DNA from 3 places in the Paenibacillus sp. IHBB 3054 genome. Region 2 is predicted to be linked to each of the others. Evidence: predicted binding sites of a transcription regulator. Region 2 holds the regulator's gene; each other region holds the start of a gene.
What was found. Region 2 encodes Rex, which represses fermentation and respiration genes when NADH is low (regulators of the CRP and FNR family bind a similar motif). Its sites were predicted from a motif close to TTGTGAAATATTTCACAA; they were not measured.
Positions count from the first base shown of each region.

Region 1: a site for Rex is predicted at 2,127-2,144, ahead of pflB (formate C-acetyltransferase). Genes of this name have one in related genera too.
Region 3: a site for Rex is predicted at 3,052-3,069, ahead of ACQ76X_RS21220 (phosphoketolase family protein). Genes of this name have one in related genera too.

Region 1 is NZ_JBOFBG010000001.1:557,582-563,122, forward strand. Features, by position in the region: gene pflB (formate C-acetyltransferase) at 1-2,039, opposite strand, end outside; gene adhE (bifunctional acetaldehyde-CoA/alcohol dehydrogenase) at 2,300-4,921, opposite strand; gene ACQ76X_RS02820 (ABC transporter substrate-binding protein) at 5,365-5,541, opposite strand, start outside.
Region 2 is NZ_JBOFBG010000001.1:279,072-284,612, forward strand. Features, by position in the region: gene ACQ76X_RS01465 (hypothetical protein) at 1-786, opposite strand, end outside; gene ACQ76X_RS01470 (cell wall elongation regulator TseB-like domain-containing protein) at 1,209-1,727, opposite strand; gene ACQ76X_RS01475 (amidohydrolase) at 1,786-3,087, opposite strand; gene ACQ76X_RS01480 (redox-sensing transcriptional repressor Rex) at 3,074-3,766, opposite strand; gene dinG (ATP-dependent DNA helicase DinG) at 3,856-5,541, opposite strand, start outside.
Region 3 is NZ_JBOFBG010000021.1:10,066-15,606, reverse strand. Features, by position in the region: gene ACQ76X_RS21225 (serine hydrolase domain-containing protein) at 1-378, opposite strand, end outside; gene ACQ76X_RS21220 (phosphoketolase family protein) at 553-2,937, opposite strand; gene ACQ76X_RS21215 (GntR family transcriptional regulator) at 3,201-3,923, opposite strand; gene ACQ76X_RS21210 (hypothetical protein) at 4,158-4,337, shown strand; gene ACQ76X_RS21205 (methyl-accepting chemotaxis protein) at 4,492-5,541, opposite strand, start outside.

The DNA of each region.
Region 1 (5,541 bases), 280 kb from region 2:
CGGGACTCTTCGTCTTTACCCAGCGCCTTAGGAACGATGGAGAACGTGTTGGAAATACCGTCTTGTGCCTCGGAATACGGCAGTTTGGCAACAGAGTTCAAGGAAGCCAGTGCGCCTTTCTTGTCGCGTCCATGCATCGGGTTAGCACCTGGAGCGAACGGTTCACCTTTCTTACGTCCATCAGGAGTAGTACCAGTCTTCTTACCGTAAACTACGTTCGAAGTGATGGTCAATACCGATTGAGTCGGCATAGCATCACGGTAAGTTTTGTTTTTGCGGATCATCGACATGAAGGTTTCAACCAGTTCAACCGCGATGCTGTCAACAGCGTCGTCGTTGTTGCCGTAGCAAGGGAATTCACCTTCGGTTTCGAAGTCGATGGCGATGCCTTGTTCGTTGCGGATCGGTTTAACCTTAGCGAATTTAATTGCACTCAGGGAGTCAGCAGCAACGGACAGGCCGGCGATACCACAAGCCATCGTACGCAGAATGTCACGGTCATGCAGTGCCATTTCGATGCGTTCGTAGGAATATTTGTCATGCATGTAGTGGATGATGTTCAGGGTGTTGACATAAGTCTTAGCCAGCCACTCCATCATCGGTTTGAAGCGTTTCATTACTTCGTTGTAATCCAGATATTCGGAAGTGATCGCAGGGAATTCAGGTCCGACTTGTACGCCTGATTTCTCGTCTACACCACCATTGATCGCATACAGCAAAGCTTTTGCCAGGTTGGCGCGGGCGCCGAAGAACTGCATTTGTTTACCGATGCGCATTGGGGATACGCAGCAAGCAATTGCGTAATCTTCACCCCAATATGGACGCATTACATCGTCATTCTCATATTGGATAGCGCTGGTTTCGATGGAAACCTTAGCACAATATTTTTTGAAGCCTTCAGGCAGTCTTTCGGACCACAGAACCGTCAAGTTAGGCTCTGGAGCAGGTCCCAGGTTGTATAGGGTATGCAAGAAGCGGAAGCTGTTCTTAGTTACGCGTGTTGTTCCGTCTTCAGCCATACCACCGATGGATTCCGTTACCCAAGTAGGGTCGCCGGAGAACAGTTCATTATAGTCAGGCGTACGCAGGAATTTCACAATACGCAGTTTCATTACGAAATGGTCAACGATTTCTTGTGCTTGTTCTTCAGTAAGAGTACCTTCTTCAAAATCGCGCTGTGCATAGATGTCGAGGAAGGAGGATACGCGTCCCAAGGACATTGCAGCACCGTTTTGTTCTTTTACTGCCGCCAGATAACCGAAGTATACCCATTGAGTAGCTTCTTTGAAGTTGTTCGCCGGTTTGGAAATATCAAGACCGTGAGCGGCAGCCATTTCTTTCAGCTCGCCCAGAGCGCGGATTTGCTCCGACAGCTCTTCGCGCAACCGGATTACTTCTTCAGTCATGGAATCAACTTCAAGCTCGGTTTGTTGTTGTTTCTTGTCTTTGATCAGGAAGTCGATACCGTACAGGGCAATACGGCGGTAGTCACCGATAATGCGTCCGCGGCCGTAAGCATCAGGAAGACCTGTAATAACGCCGGATTTACGCACTGCTCTCATGTCAGGTGTATATGCATCAAACACGCCTTGGTTATGCGTTTTGCGGATATTCGTAAACATTTCGACAATGTTGTTCGGAAGCTCGAAGCCATAAGCTTTGGTGGCATCGATCATCATCTTAATACCGCCGAACGGTTGAACAGAACGTCTGAAAGGAGCATCAGTCTGTACGCCTACAATTTGTTCCTTGTCCTTGTCGATGTAGCCTGGCTTGTGGGAAGTGATGGTAGAGACAGTATCCAGGGAAACGTCCCATACGCCGCCTCTTTCTCTTTCTTCCTTGCTCAGTTGGGAGATAATCTTCCACAGTTCAGTAGTGTTGCTGGTAGGACCTACGAGGAAATCTTCGTTTCCTTCATAAGGCTTGATGTTCTTGGAAATAAATTCGTTAACGTCGACTTTTCTGGCCCATTTACCTTTTGTAAAACTTCTCCAACTAGACTTCACTTCTTGTACATCTTTTTCAATCACCGACATGCTAAATCCCTCCATTTATATTTATTATATTTGTAGAGATCGCGGGCTTGAAGGTTAATCCCGTGTCTCGTGATCCCAAAGATATGGTTGTAATTAAATTCACAATCGCGTCTTCATAACTGGGACCGTTCTTTATATAAACATTTTAGTTTATTTTCTGAAAAAGGACTGTGACAAATATCACCTTTCCGGTGATATTTGTCACTACCATCCCCTTCCATATTAACCTATAACCTTATCCTTTGCTAAGCAATCACCAATTAGTTGTCGAATCTTCCGTAGAATGCGTTGCGGTATACATCAGCAAGTTCAGTAACCAGCGGCAATTTAGGGTTGGCAGTAGTACATTGGTCTTCAAATGCACGGTCAGCCAGATAGTCTACGCGGGATTCGAAATCCTTAGGATCAAAGCCGAGTTGTTGAAACGACTCTTCAATGCCCAATTTTTTGTTCATGTCGCGGATTGCATTGATCAGGCTGGTTACGCCTTCTTCGGTAGTGCGTGCAGGCAATCCCAGAATACGGGCGATTTCTGCATAACGTTCGTCAGCTACAAAGTGCGAGTATTTAGGGAACGCAGCAAACTTCGTTGGTTTCTTGGCATTGTAACGGATAACGTGCGGCATCAGGATGGCATTGGTACGTCCATGAGCCGTGTGGTATTGACCGCCCCATTTGTGCGCCAAGCTGTGGTTGATGCCCAGAAATGCATTAGCAAATGCCATACCAGCCAGCGTCGATGCGTTGTGCATTTTTTCGCGGGCAAGTTTGTCGCCTTCAAGTGCGGATTTCTCCAGGTATTGGAATACCAGCTGGATGGCTTTGATAGCCAGACCATCGGAGTAGTCACTCGCCATAACGGAAACATAGGCTTCAATCGCATGTGTCAATACATCCATACCTGTATCGGCAACAGCAGTCTTAGGCAAGCTATATACAAACTCAGGGTCGATGATCGCTACGTCCGGAGTCAGCTCATAGTCTGCAAGCGGATATTTAGTGTTATTTGCAGTAGTTTTGTCAGTAATAACCGCGAAAGAGGTTACTTCCGAACCTGTACCCGATGTTGTTGGAATAGCTACAAATTTCGCTTTGTTGCCAAGCTTAGGGAATTTGTATACCCGTTTGCGGATATCCATGAACTTTTGTTTCAGACCGTTAAAGTCAGCATCCGGGTGTTCATAGAACAACCACATTCCTTTTGCAGCATCCATTGGCGAACCGCCGCCGAGTGCGATGATGCAGTCCGGTTGGAATCTGTTCATCATAGCTGTACCTTTTTCTACGGTAGTTGTCGATGGATCCGGTTCAACTTCCGAGAACACTTCGATCGCTACAGGGGTCTGGCGTTGACGCAGGTAGTGTTCTACTCTTTCTACATAACCCAGTTTAACCATCATAGGGTCAGTGATAATTGCTACGCGGGTAATATCAGGCATTTTGGCCAGGTATTGAGTGGATCCCTTTTCGAAATAAATCTTATCAGGCACTTTAAACCATTGCATATTCACGGTACGACGGTTCACCCTTTTCACATTGATCAGATTGATGGCAGTTACGTTTTGCGATACCGAGTTGCGTCCATAAGATCCGCAGCCCAGAGTCAACGAAGCGATATTAGTATTGTAAATGTCGCCGATGGCGCCATGTGTTGAAGGCGAATTAACAAGAATACGTCCAGTTTGCAGACGGTTCGAGAACTTCATGATAACTTCTTCATTGTTGGAATGGATAGCCGAGCTGTGTCCCATACCGCCGAATTCGACGATTTGAGCTGCACGTTCGATCCCCTGATCAGCGTTCTTAACCTTGTAGCAAGCCAGAACCGGGCTAAGTTTCTCAGCGGACAGCGGGAACTTGGTGCCAACGCCTTCGAGTTCAGCTACCAGAATCTTCGTTCCGGCAGGAACCTGGATACCGCACATTTCAGCGATCTTCACAGCGGATTGACCTACGATTGCCGGGTTAACCGCACATTTTTCCACATTCATTGCGCCGTTGGTCAGCTTAGCAGCTTCTTCTTTATTTACAAAGTAGCAACCATTTGCGATCATTTTCTTTTTCACTTGGTCAAAAATTGCTTCTTCAATAATAACAGCCTGCTCGGAAGCGCAAATCATACCGTTATCGAAAGTCTTGGAAAGAATAATGTCGGTAACCGCTTGGTCGATATCCGCACTCTTCTCAATGAAGGCAGGTACGTTACCAGGGCCTACGCCGAGAGCCGGTTTACCGCAGCTGTATGCCGCTTTAACCATTGCAGATCCGCCTGTTGCCAGGATAAGAGCGACGTCCGGATTGTTCATCAATGCGTTTGTTTTGTCCATTGTCGGAAGCTCAATCCATTGGATACAGTTCTCAGGAGCGCCTGCTTTCACAGCTGCATCATGAAGAATTCTTGCTGCTGCGGCACTACACTCTTGCGCTGATGGATGGAAACCGAATATAATAGGATTACGTGTCTTAGCGGCAATCAGTGCTTTAAACATCGTGGTGGATGTTGGGTTGGTTACCGGTGTGATACCCATTACGATTCCGACCGGCTCGGCAATTTTTTGGAAGCTGTCATATTTATTATCTTCAACGACGCCTACTGTTTTGTCGTATTTAATTCCGTGCCAGATATATTCAGTTGAGAAGATGTTCTTCGTAATTTTGTCTTCGTATACACCGCGTCCTGTTTCTTCTACAGCCAATTTTGCCAGGTACATATGCTTGTCGAGCCCAGCCAATGCCATTGCATGAACGATTGTGTCAACTTGCTCTTGATCCAGCGCCATATAAGCTTCTTGAGCTTTCTTTGCTTTATCCACCAAAATCTGAATATACTCTTCAGCGGTGGTTTGTTTCACTTGGGCGGCGACTTCGTTTTTAACTGCCATCTCCCTCGTCCTCCTGTCAATTTTTAGGTTGTTTTTCTCTACACATTTATCTTATCACATCCTCTCCAACATTTAAAGTGAAATCTTTCACAAAGTTTAAAGTTTTTTTTGATTTGTTTTCAAAGCGCTTTCATTTAATCATATTCAGGTATTATTTCCATTTTATATGGTAAAATTCGCTTATATTTGTCCAATCTGCGAACACCAAAATAAGGACACTAACCGTATTAACCTGTTACAGGGCTCCATAAAGCATTATTTTTCTATTTATTGGTAATTGTATCTATATTTCTTTATCTCATTCCTCCCGCCTTATCCTTGTTTTTCTCTTCCCTCACCTAACCTTTGGAGAACTATTTACAGCAAAAAAACAGGGGAACTGCGTCCCCTGTCTCTTCCGCTTTTTATAATTCATTTATAAAAATTACCATTTTATAAACTTCCTACTCTACTTTAATAGTATCAAAGAATTTCTCCTGCACAGTTTTGGCAGCAGCATCTAGCTGCGCTTTGGAATCGGTGCCTTTTTTGGAGAACAGCTCCTGAATCACATTGGACAGGGTTGCATAGTAATCTTGAGTATTGTACTGTGCTTCCGGTTTGCCGTCCAAGAGGGCCAT
Region 2 (5,541 bases):
GATATCATCAATTTTGTACAGGCAATGCATTTCTCCGCCCCCGCCGGAACGAAAAGTGATAAACAATGGTGTTTTGTAAATATACCCTTTTGCACTGTTCGGACAAGCGTGAATACAATGTTTATAAGTCAGCTCATGCGTTTTACCAGCCGAAACGGATAATACCTCTACCTCATAATACTTCATGCCCTTCGCCACCCCATGAATAAAATCAATATATTGCTTGGCAATGATGGTATCTTCGCCCGATTTTTTCTCACTTCTAATCATCTCATTGATCAGTTCGACGATATCTGTCCATTGCAGACTTAAAAATTGATAACCAGTATCATGAATCAGCTTGTATTTAGTTAAGGTGACGCCATAGACTGGCACATCCGCATCATGGGGAAAATTGTTCGGATCCAAATAGGCGGCAAGCTGGCTGCACACTTCCTGAGCTTTTGCATACAGCCCTGCGCTCTTTGCTTCGATCACAATAACCAGTTTTTTGCGGTTTCCCTGGAACAAGGACAACGTAATATCGCGCCTTATTTTATTTGCTCCTGCCGCAAGCATTTCTGCATCCACCTGAACAAAATCATAATCCTCTTTGAAAGCCGGAGTGTCTCCGGGGTTCCGGCGGTTTAACTCTTTTAGCAGCAACCGGATCAACTTGGGATACCTTGAAAAAAGGTAGGCAAGCCCTTTCGTTTGTTTGGTCTCCGTATCCCCGTTTATCAAATCAAAAAAGGTAGAATGGTAGTCCGTTCTGCCCTCCTGGTAAAGCCTCATCATCGTTTTCAAACGTATCTCTCCACCTGTTCAAGGAACATGTAATTTAATCCTCAGAATCACTGTTTCATTCCAATGATAATATAAATTTCACAAAATGTCAGAGTTATCCTTTATAAAAAACCGCCTTAAACTCAACTTTCTTGATCCAGTTTCAGAATTTTCATAAGATTTACCGATCCGGCATAGAACGCAACTGCGGTGAATGTTTGGACTTCCGGCCGCTGTTGTCTACAGATTTCTTGATTTATACCGCTATTTGCGGTTGAAATCCGTAGACAAAGGCGGTCGCTATCGCTCCTACAGTTCCAAACTTCCCCTCCGCTGCTTTTGCCTCTAGGTAGTTCTTTAGTTCAACTTATTAGCATATTATGCAAAAAAAGCGGACAAGCGCTGTCCGCCTTGTCCGCTTTTTTTGTTATTGCACCCTGCCTCTACTTGCTCGGCAAAGTATATCCATCACCGATTGCTGTACCATCCGCAAAACGGAAGAACTTGTAATAATAACGTCCTTCCTGCTTGTAAAAAAGCTGCCAGGCGTATTCTCCATTATATACACCCGGAAGCAGCCGTTTAATATCGATGCCGGGCAGCTGGGAGGCTATAATGGAGCGGATTTGCTTCTCCGAGGTTCCTTTGGCCAGCTCTTCCGCATAAACTCCGTTATCGCCCCCGGCCGGCTTGCCGTCCACGGTGAACCGTACCCACACCATTAGATCCGTACCGGCTTTATTTTTCCCGGTCAGCACCCAGTACACCGAATTTTCGTCCCATACCGATTTCTGCGCCTTGGATATCTCAGTAAGTCCCGCCCGGGTCTTGGCAACTTCTTTGGCCGCGCTGCGTTCATTCCATTGGTCCTTCATGATATAGGCATAAAATTGGCTTAGACCGAACAGAATGAGCAGAAACAGAGCGATCCCCAGCAGAAGCCATTTTTTCCTTTTCCTCAAAATGCAGCTTCCTTTCCTTAATATATGAAACGTCATAAAGTCAACTGCGGCAGTCGAATTAACGCTTCAGCAGCCCTTCAAAAGTTTCTTGCGCCTTGCGGCGGATTTCTTCCTCGTCCAGTGTCAGGCACTGACCATGCTTCACAACCTGCTTGCCGTTCACCCAGACATGCTCGACATCCTTGGCGCTGGCCGAATACACGGCGTGGGAGAGCAAGTCGCTATGCGGCAGTAGATGAGGCTGGTCGATATCAATTGCAATAAAATCAGCCTTCATCCCTGCTGAAAGGCGGCCCACCTGGTTCAGGAAGATTGATTCCGCCCCGTATTGCGTGGCCATCAGCAGCGCTTCCGGTGCCGGAACTGCGGTAGGATCGCCGCTGACTCCCTTATGGATCAGTGCTGCAAGCCGCATTTCCTCGAACATATCGAGATTATTGTTGCTTGCCGCCCCGTCCGTACCCAGTGAAACTTTGACTCCGGCTCTCAGCAGCTCAGGCACCCGTGCAACACCGCTGGCCAGCTTCAGGTTGCTGCCCGGGTTATGGGACACACCCACCTTGTGGCGGGCGAGGATTTCGATCTCCTCATCGTTCAGGTGGACACCATGGGCGATTAAGGACGGGCGGGTGAACATCCCCAGCTTCTCCAGGTGCGCTACAGGACGCAGGCCGTAATCAGCGGCATTCTGCTCCACTTCACGCAGCGTTTCCGACATATGCGTATGCATCGGCAGGTCCAGGTCATGTGCAGCCTGCACAAACCGCATGAAAAAGTCCGGAGGACAAGTATACGGGGCATGCGGTGAAATCATGGTTGTAATTCTGCCGTCAGCCTTGCCGTGCCAGTTGCGGGCGAACGCAACAGCTTCCGCAAGCTTCTGGTTCTGCACCTCTTCAGGACACAGACCAATAACACCGCGCATCAGCACCGCACGGATGCCGGAGTGTTCGACCACTTCGGCCACCCGGTCCATATGATCATACATATCCAAAAAGGTGGTTGTGCCGCCTTTCAGCATCTCCAGAACGGATAAGGAAGTGCCCCAGTAGACATCATCTCCGGTAAACTTCTCCTCCATTGGCCACATTTTCTCCTGCAGCCAGGCTTGAAGGACCATATCATCCCCGTAGCCGCGCAGCAGCGACATCGCAGCATGACCATGGGTGTTGACCAGACCCGGCATGAACAGCAGCCGGCTGCCGTCGAGCGTCACTGTGCCTTCTTCAATAACGGGCTTCTCTTCCCCTATGTATGTGATCAAATCATTTTCTATAGTCATATAACCGCTCAAGACAGGCTTCTCGCTTCCGGGAACCAGAAAACGTCCGTTTGCAATTACCATCTTATTGCTGCTCATCTGTAATTCCTTCCTTTCCATCATGTAAATAATACGCCAGACTTTGCAGGTCAGTCGTAAAGTCGGCAGCATGAATCCGGATGGTTGCAGGTGTCTTCAGAATGACCGGTGCAAAATTCAGGATCGCCTCGATGCCCGATTCTACCAGAATATCAGCCACATTCTGTGCTTCGCTGTCCGGTACAGTAATGATCCCGATCCGGATTCCCTGATCGCGGATGGTCTGACCCAGCTCCTCCATCGGCTGTACCGTAAGAGAGTTGATATTTTGTCCAATCTTGGGAGCGTAAGAATCAAATACAGCAGTGATTTTCATGGTATCCTTCAGATAAGCATTGTAATTGGACAAGGCATGACCGAGGTTACCGGCACCTACCAGGGCCACATTGATTTGTTGATCCAGCTTCAGAATGTGACGGATCTTTTCGATGAGATAAGACACGTCATATCCAATGCCTTTTCTGCCGAAATCACCAAAATAGGCCAGATCCTTACGAATCTGCGCCGGATTAAGGTCCAGCTTCTGCCCGAGTTCCTGAGAAGAAACGGTTGAGATTTCACGCTTTTGGAGATCGTTCAGGAAACGCAGGTACACTGGGAGTCTGCGAACGACGGCCTCCGATATTTTATCCGATTTCATATTTTCTCCTCCTAATTTAGAATTGCACTGACGCGATATCGTATGACAACCACGTGCAGTGCCCGCTCCGCGAACGGGACACAGCCTATGGTACAAAGAGATGGGGAAAATTTATAAACAATGACAGATTAGGAAACGCCGCCCTCTTCAAGCCATTCCGCAATCCGCGGAACCATCTGATCGGTAAGCATGTGCTCCATCTTCGGACCAGGGAGTGAATACAGGAAGTACTTCCCGTAATAAGCTTCGATGACCCTGGTATCATATACAATAACAATTCCCCGGTCCTGCGCTGTGCGAACCAATCGTCCAAAACCCTGTTTGAAGCGGATCACTGCTTGTGGAACAGACATTTTCATAAAAGGATTCTTCTTCTGGGCCTGCAGAAGCTCCGCTTTTGCCTCGGCCAGCGGATGATTCGGCGGCTGAAACGGCAGCCTTACAATCGCAAGACAGGTCAGCGCCTCGCCAGGGATGTCGACTCCTTCCCAGAAACTGCTTGTTCCAAGCAATACCGATGCAGAGCTGTCCTGAAAACGCCGGATCAGCTTGCTGCGGCTGCCTCCTTCCACACCCTGGCCCAGAACCGTAATGTCCTGGGAAGCCAAGGCCTCTTTCAGCGGATCATAAACCTGGCGCAGCATTTTGTAGGAGGTGAACAGCACCAGCATCCGCCCCTTGGTCGCCGCCGCCGCTTCAGCCAGCGAATGCACCAGCTTGTCTACAAAACGCGCATCGCCTACGCTGCCCTTAACACTGGGGAAATCGCGCGGGATGACAAGCAGCGCCTGTTCACGGTACTTGAACGGTGAAGGCAGCAGCGCTGTCATGAGACGCCCTTGCTCTGAGGCTTCAGAAAGACCAAGGTTGTCAATCATGAACTGAAAGGACTTGTCGACCGATAACGTGGCCGAGGTCAACACTATGCTCTTCTTCTTGTCGAAGAACAGATCCTTGAGCTGGCTGCTTACATCGACAGGCACAGCGTAGAGCTGAAGCGACTTGCCCCGGTAGTTGCCGCTCCCTTCCATCCAGTACACGATATTATCGTCACTGAGACCCATAAAGAAGCGGATTTGTTCCCGGATGGATGCCAAATCCTTGAACAAGCCTCCGATATCGGTCACCAGGCTGTCCGAAGACGACTGACTCTCCGTATCGCGCATCTCACTGAGCATTTTGTCACCTCTGCGGATGATGTCGCTCAAGGCTAAGTGGAGCGTATTCTCCAGCGCCGCCAGCTCTTCCCAATCTTTGGGCTTGCTGCCGGGAAGCAGGCGTGTGACCAGCTGGCCGGCTTCACCTGCCGCTGCATCGCTTCGTTCGGGCAATAGACCGAACAGCTTGTCGCTCAGTGTATCCCAAGTTTCCTTTACGGTAAGCAGGTCGGGATAGATTTTATCGATTACGCCGCTCCACTCCGAAGCCTGCTCACTGCCCGAGGACTGCAGAGTCTGGCGCAGTGCCGGCAGCTGGCCGCTGCGGCTGTCTTTATACAGCCTTGTAAGCGTATGAGCTACAGTGAAATACTTCATTTGCATGCCCAGATGCTTGCCGGCTACATCCTCCAAATGATGGGCCTCGTCAATGACAAGATGCTCATAAGCCGGAAGCAGCTGGTGCCCGGCCTTGACGTCTGCGAACAGCTTGGAGTGATTGGTAATGACCACATCGGCAATCCCTGCTTCATGTTTGGCCCGGTGGTAGTAGCATTTGCGGAACCACGGACAGGAACGGCCCAGACATGAATCGGTATCACTGGCTACTGTCTCCCAGAAATCCCCGCCGCGACCGCTCAAATTCAGCTCCTCATC
Region 3 (5,541 bases), on a different contig from region 2:
CAGATCAAGCTTGCCCTGCTCTGCCAGCTGCATCACACTGGTCCAGACCAGCAGCTTCGTAGTCGAGCCCCATTCAAAAACAGTGTCTGTATCAGCTGCGACCTGACGCTCGATATCCGCGAAGCCATATGCTTTATCGAAGACGGTCTGGCCGTCCTTGATAACAACAACCGAAACCGCTGCTGTTGTCCGCTGACGGGCAGCGACATAAGTATCTATAATGGTCCCGAGCGAAGACAGCGGTGAGCCTGAGGGAGTCGTATCCCCTTTCCCTTCAGCACCCTGGACTGGAAGAGCCAGTGACAGCAGCAGCAGCATGACAGACAGCATTGCGACACCTAATTTTGTAAACCTATAACTTTCGTGTTGTCTTCTCATGCATTACTTCCTTTTCTCATGTTCTGAAATTCAATATAACAATTCCTTAATATTCCACAAGGTGGCACTTAAATCCTACTATAGAATACGTTTCAAAAAAAGTGCCTGCCCCTAATGCACACTGGGACAGGCACTTTCAACTTCATCATACATTTACAAGCGGATTTCTCAAACTTATTTCAAACTCTTCCAGACCCACTTCTCCACTTCAGGCAGATCAATGCCCTCTTCACGGATATACTCATAATGCTTCTTAACCATAGCATCCATCTCATCCGCGATGGCAGTGTGTTTGTCAGCTGCAGGCAAGCTCAGAACAGCTTCCTTCGTCAGATCGAAACGGTCCATCTGATTCAGTACACGCATATCGAACGGAGTCGTGATGTCGCCGTTCTCACGGTAGCCATGCACATGCAGGTTATGATTGTGGCGGTCGAAGAACAAGTCTTTAATCAGGCCTTCATAACCGTGGAAAGCGAAGATGACCGGTTTGTCTTTTGTGAAAAATTGATCAAACTCTTCGTCGGATAAACCACGCGGATCAAGTTTCTGGCTTCTCAGCTTAAGCAGATCTACCACGTTGATATAACGGATTTTCAGCTCAGGCAATTTCTCATGCAGGATAGAGATGGCAGCCAAAGCTTCAATCGTAGGTTCGGTACCCGCAGAAGCGAATACAACATCAGGCTCTCCGCCTTTGTCCGTGCTGGCCCAGTCAATGATCTTGAGTCCTTTATCAACCAATTCCTGCGCCTCTTGAGCCGAGAACCACTGTGGACGCGGATGTTTGGACGACACAATCAGGTTGATCTTTTGACGGTCGTTCAGAATGGTGTCAAATACAGCCAGCAGGGAGTTGGCATCAGCCGGCAAATATTCCCGGATGAACTCCGGTTTTTTGTCTGCCAGGTGACCCAGCAAACCCGGATCCTGGTGCGTATAACCGTTATGGTCCTGCTGGAACACGGTTGAAGTTGCAACAACATTGAGTGAAGGAATATCAGCGCGCCAGCCTTGATCGGTTGCTTTACGCAGCCATTTGAAGTGCTGGGTAATCATCGAATCCACAACGCGCAGGAAAGCTTCATAACTTGCAAAGAAGCCATGACGTCCGGTTAATACATAACCTTCCAGCAGCCCTTCCGCCTGATGCTCCGATAATTGGGAATCAATTACACGGCCATACGAAGCGAGGAATTCGTCATTAGGTTCATTAATTTGATCCAGCCATTGGCGTTTGGTCACTTCAAACACAGGTCCCAGACGGTTGGACATCGTTTCATCCGGTCCGAAAATCCGGAAATTACGGTTATCTTCATTGAGCAGGACAACCTCTTTCAGGTATTTTCCGAGAACGGCCATATCCTGGGCTACTACTTTACCTGGAACGGAGTTATCAAGCACATAGTCGCGGAAATCCGGCAGGCGCAAATCTTTGATAAGGTTGCCAGCGTTGGTAACAGGATTCATCCCCATACGTCTGTCGCCTGTAGGCAGGATTTCGGCAAGCTCTGCGTTCAAGCGGCCGTTCTCATCAAATAATTCTTCCGGTCTGTAGCTGTTCATCCATTCAAGCAAAGCTGGAGCATGCTTCATATTTTTCTGGTCAACCGGAATTGGAACCTGGTGAGCACGGAACGAACCAGTATTAGGCACACCGTCCCATGCTGCCGGTCCAGTCCAGCCTTTAGGGGAACGGAAGACGAGCATCGGCCATACCGGGCGGGTAAGGTCGTTATTTTCACGCGCATTTTTTTGAATGGCTGCAATTCTTTCGACGATAGTATCGAGTACCTTCGCCATTTCCGGATGCATATGTTCAGGGTCTTCACCTTCAACAAAAAACGGCTCCCAGCCCATGCCTGTAAAGTAAGCGGTGATTTCTTCTTTCGATTGACGGGACAGAATCGTCGGGTTACTGATTTTAAATCCGTTCAAGTGCAGAATCGGCAAAACAGCGCCATCTGTAACAGGGTTGATGAAGCGGTTGGAGAACCATGATGCGGCCAGTGGTCCGGTTTCAGCCTCACCATCTCCAACGACAACAGCCGAAATCAAATCAGGGTTATCCAGAATAGCGCCAGCGCCGTGGGATAAAGAATAACCCAGCTCGCCGCCTTCATGGATGGATCCAGGAGTTTCAGGTGCAGCATGGGAAGCAACGCCGCCCGGGAACGAGAATTGTTTGAACAGTTTTTTGAGACCCGGGATATCCTGCGTAATTTCCGGATAAATCTCAGTATAGCTTCCGTCCAGATAGGAATTCGAAACCATGACCTGACCGCCATGACCCGGACCTTCAACATAGAACATGTTCAAATCATATTTAGTAATTACACGATTCAAATGGGCATAAATAAAGTTCTGGCCGGGAATGGTACCCCAGTGTCCGATAGGTTTAATCTTAACGTCAGCATCTTTCAAAGGTTCTCTTAACAACGGGTTGTCTTTCAAATACAGCTGACCTACCGAAATGTAGTTGGTTGCACGCCAATAAGCGTCAAGCTTTTCCAGATACGTTTTAGACGAATAATCGACTTTCATGGTTGATAATCCCATTTCATCCACTCCTATATATATATTGTTGCTTATTGCCATTCTTTTTCTCTACAAATACATCATACCTCTGCTCAAAATAAATACAACCTTTTTGACAAGTGATACGGTCCAATTTTGTGAAAATTTGAACATAGTATGAAAAACTCAGGAAAAACGCTGTCAAAACACAGTTATATTGAAATTTATGTAAATACGTTACATCCACAAAAAAGTAAAGTATACAAAAAAATAGACCGGGAAAATTCCCGGTCTTATTCTGCTCCTTAATGAACAGATACAAACGTATTAAATTTCAAATATTGATAATGAAACCGCATATGGGAAAATTCAAAGGGAGTACCATTGTCCAAGAAGAAAATCCCCTCCATAATGCCAACGGGTTCATTTTCTTTCAAGTGCAGCAGCTCCTGATCCGTGGACAAGGACGGCTCGGCAAAAATAGATAAAAATGATTTGGTTACGGCCAGGTTGCGCGAGTCTTCCAAATAATTAAAAATGGAGCCCTCGATAATCGTCTGGTTTAAATCCTGGACGATTTTTATCGGGATATAACCCGTCTCTATCATAAAGGGATCATCATCGAACAGGCGCAAGCGGACGATTTTGTATACAAAATCATGGGGCCCCAGGAACAAATCCCGCTGCAATTCTTTTGTTGGCGGAATAACCTCAAAATTCAACACTTTGACTTTAGGTTTCTTGCCATGCATCTGGAAATTGTCGGTGACACCCAGATTGGAACCTTCGTAATTGAAGATGGATTCGTTTTTTATGTATAAGGGGTTAATAAACGTGCCTGAACCTCGTTTTTTGAAAATGATTCCGACACTTTCCATTTTGGTTAATGCGCGCTTGATGGAGCTGCGGCTAACCTGATACGTTTCGCTAAGACTGCGTTCATCGGGTAATCGCATATCCGCAAACTGTCCAGCAAAGATTTTCATTTTAAGGTCATCAATTATTTGCTTGTAGACAAATTGTGTCATGGAGTACTCCCTCTCAGGTCTTCTGTAACAATTGTTATGTATTCAAACAACCTCTTCTGTACTAACGAAAGGTATGGATTAAAAATCAATATTAACTATATCATAATAACGTCATGGTTTATACTTTTCTCCACCCGATTTCTGCTAATTGAGGAAGGTTTATTTCAAAGAAAAACCTGATGATCTGCCGAAATAAAAGAATGTGGCTATTTTTCCGGAGAGGGGGAGTTTATTATGCATATTGAAATCGTCAAAAGTCTGATCAGCCAAGTAACTGAAGAAGTCTTCTCAGAGAACAAGGATGCTATTGAGAAGGACGGAATTCAGAAAGAAAGCGTTGAATTAGCCGTTCAGTTATCCGCCTTAACAACAATAAAGATCCTTGAAAAACTTGAACTCATCGATAAAAACTAAACGTCTGTCTATCTATATTACATACACACTGACATAGACAAGAACGCAAGCAACCCGCAGCAAGGGAATAATCCTTACTGCGGGTTTTTTATTGCTCTCTTTTAAGCGGCAGACCTTTTTACTTACCATTAAAACCGCTCTTTACAAACCGGCCTTATTCACGCCGAGCGGCTGTATCTCCCTCTTTATCAAGCTGCCTTAGCTCCGCTATCTGATGCAAGTGATTCAGCATCTGCTGAAAATGATCGGCTTTTTTCTGAATCGTAAGGACAAGCATCTCAAACTGTTCGGAATCCTGCCCTGATTTCTCTATGACATGCAGCAGATCGGCATTGATGCGTTCCACATCTTCAAGGCTGCTGTCCTGGGAAACCTGTATTTTCTCCAGATGCTGGAATACTTCTTCCTCCGCTTCGACGATCTCGTTCATATAAACGGTCGATTGGCCGATCCGCTCGTTCGTCTCTGCCATGGCCCGTGTTCCATCACTGGACTTGTCGTGTAGCTGTTCTATCACGCCTGTCATCCCCGACAGCGAACCCATAATTTCTTCCACGTGGCTGCGGGTCCGGTCGGCAAGATTGCGGATTTCTGAAGAAACGACCGCGAACCCCCGCCCATGCTCACCAGCCCTTGCCGCCTCGATGGCTGCGTTCAGGGACAGCAGATTGGTCTGCTCGGCGATTTCCGTAATAATGCCCGCCAGCTGCCCAATACTCTGAAAATGCTGGCTTAGCTCTTGATTTAAAGACACAAACTGGGTGAATATCGCCGAGGCTTTTTGCATTTCAGCAGATATCTGTACGTTGGCTTCCTTCGCATATTCAATTTTGTTTGAGGAAAACGCGAGACTGCCATACATTTCATTGATAAGCCTTTCTGTTTGCTCGCTGTTGGCCTTCAAATGCTCCAGCAGCCGCTGCGTTCCGCCGATCTGGCTGATCATCTCTCCGCTTCCTGCGCGCAGAGCTGCGAAATCCTCTACCATCCGTCCCTCTTCCTGGAGGATGAACCCGGTTTCGCGGCTGATCTGCTCCGCCAAGGAATAGGCATGAATGCCATAGGATAATGGCTTGGAGACGGGATTCGAATCATTCCAGGTGCTTGATTGGCCGGGCATACTGTCCTTTTCTGTCTGGATGACGCTGCCATGAGTTACTATATCCGCGTCACGGCTGCTTTTCCCCCATGAAGCGCGCAGCTT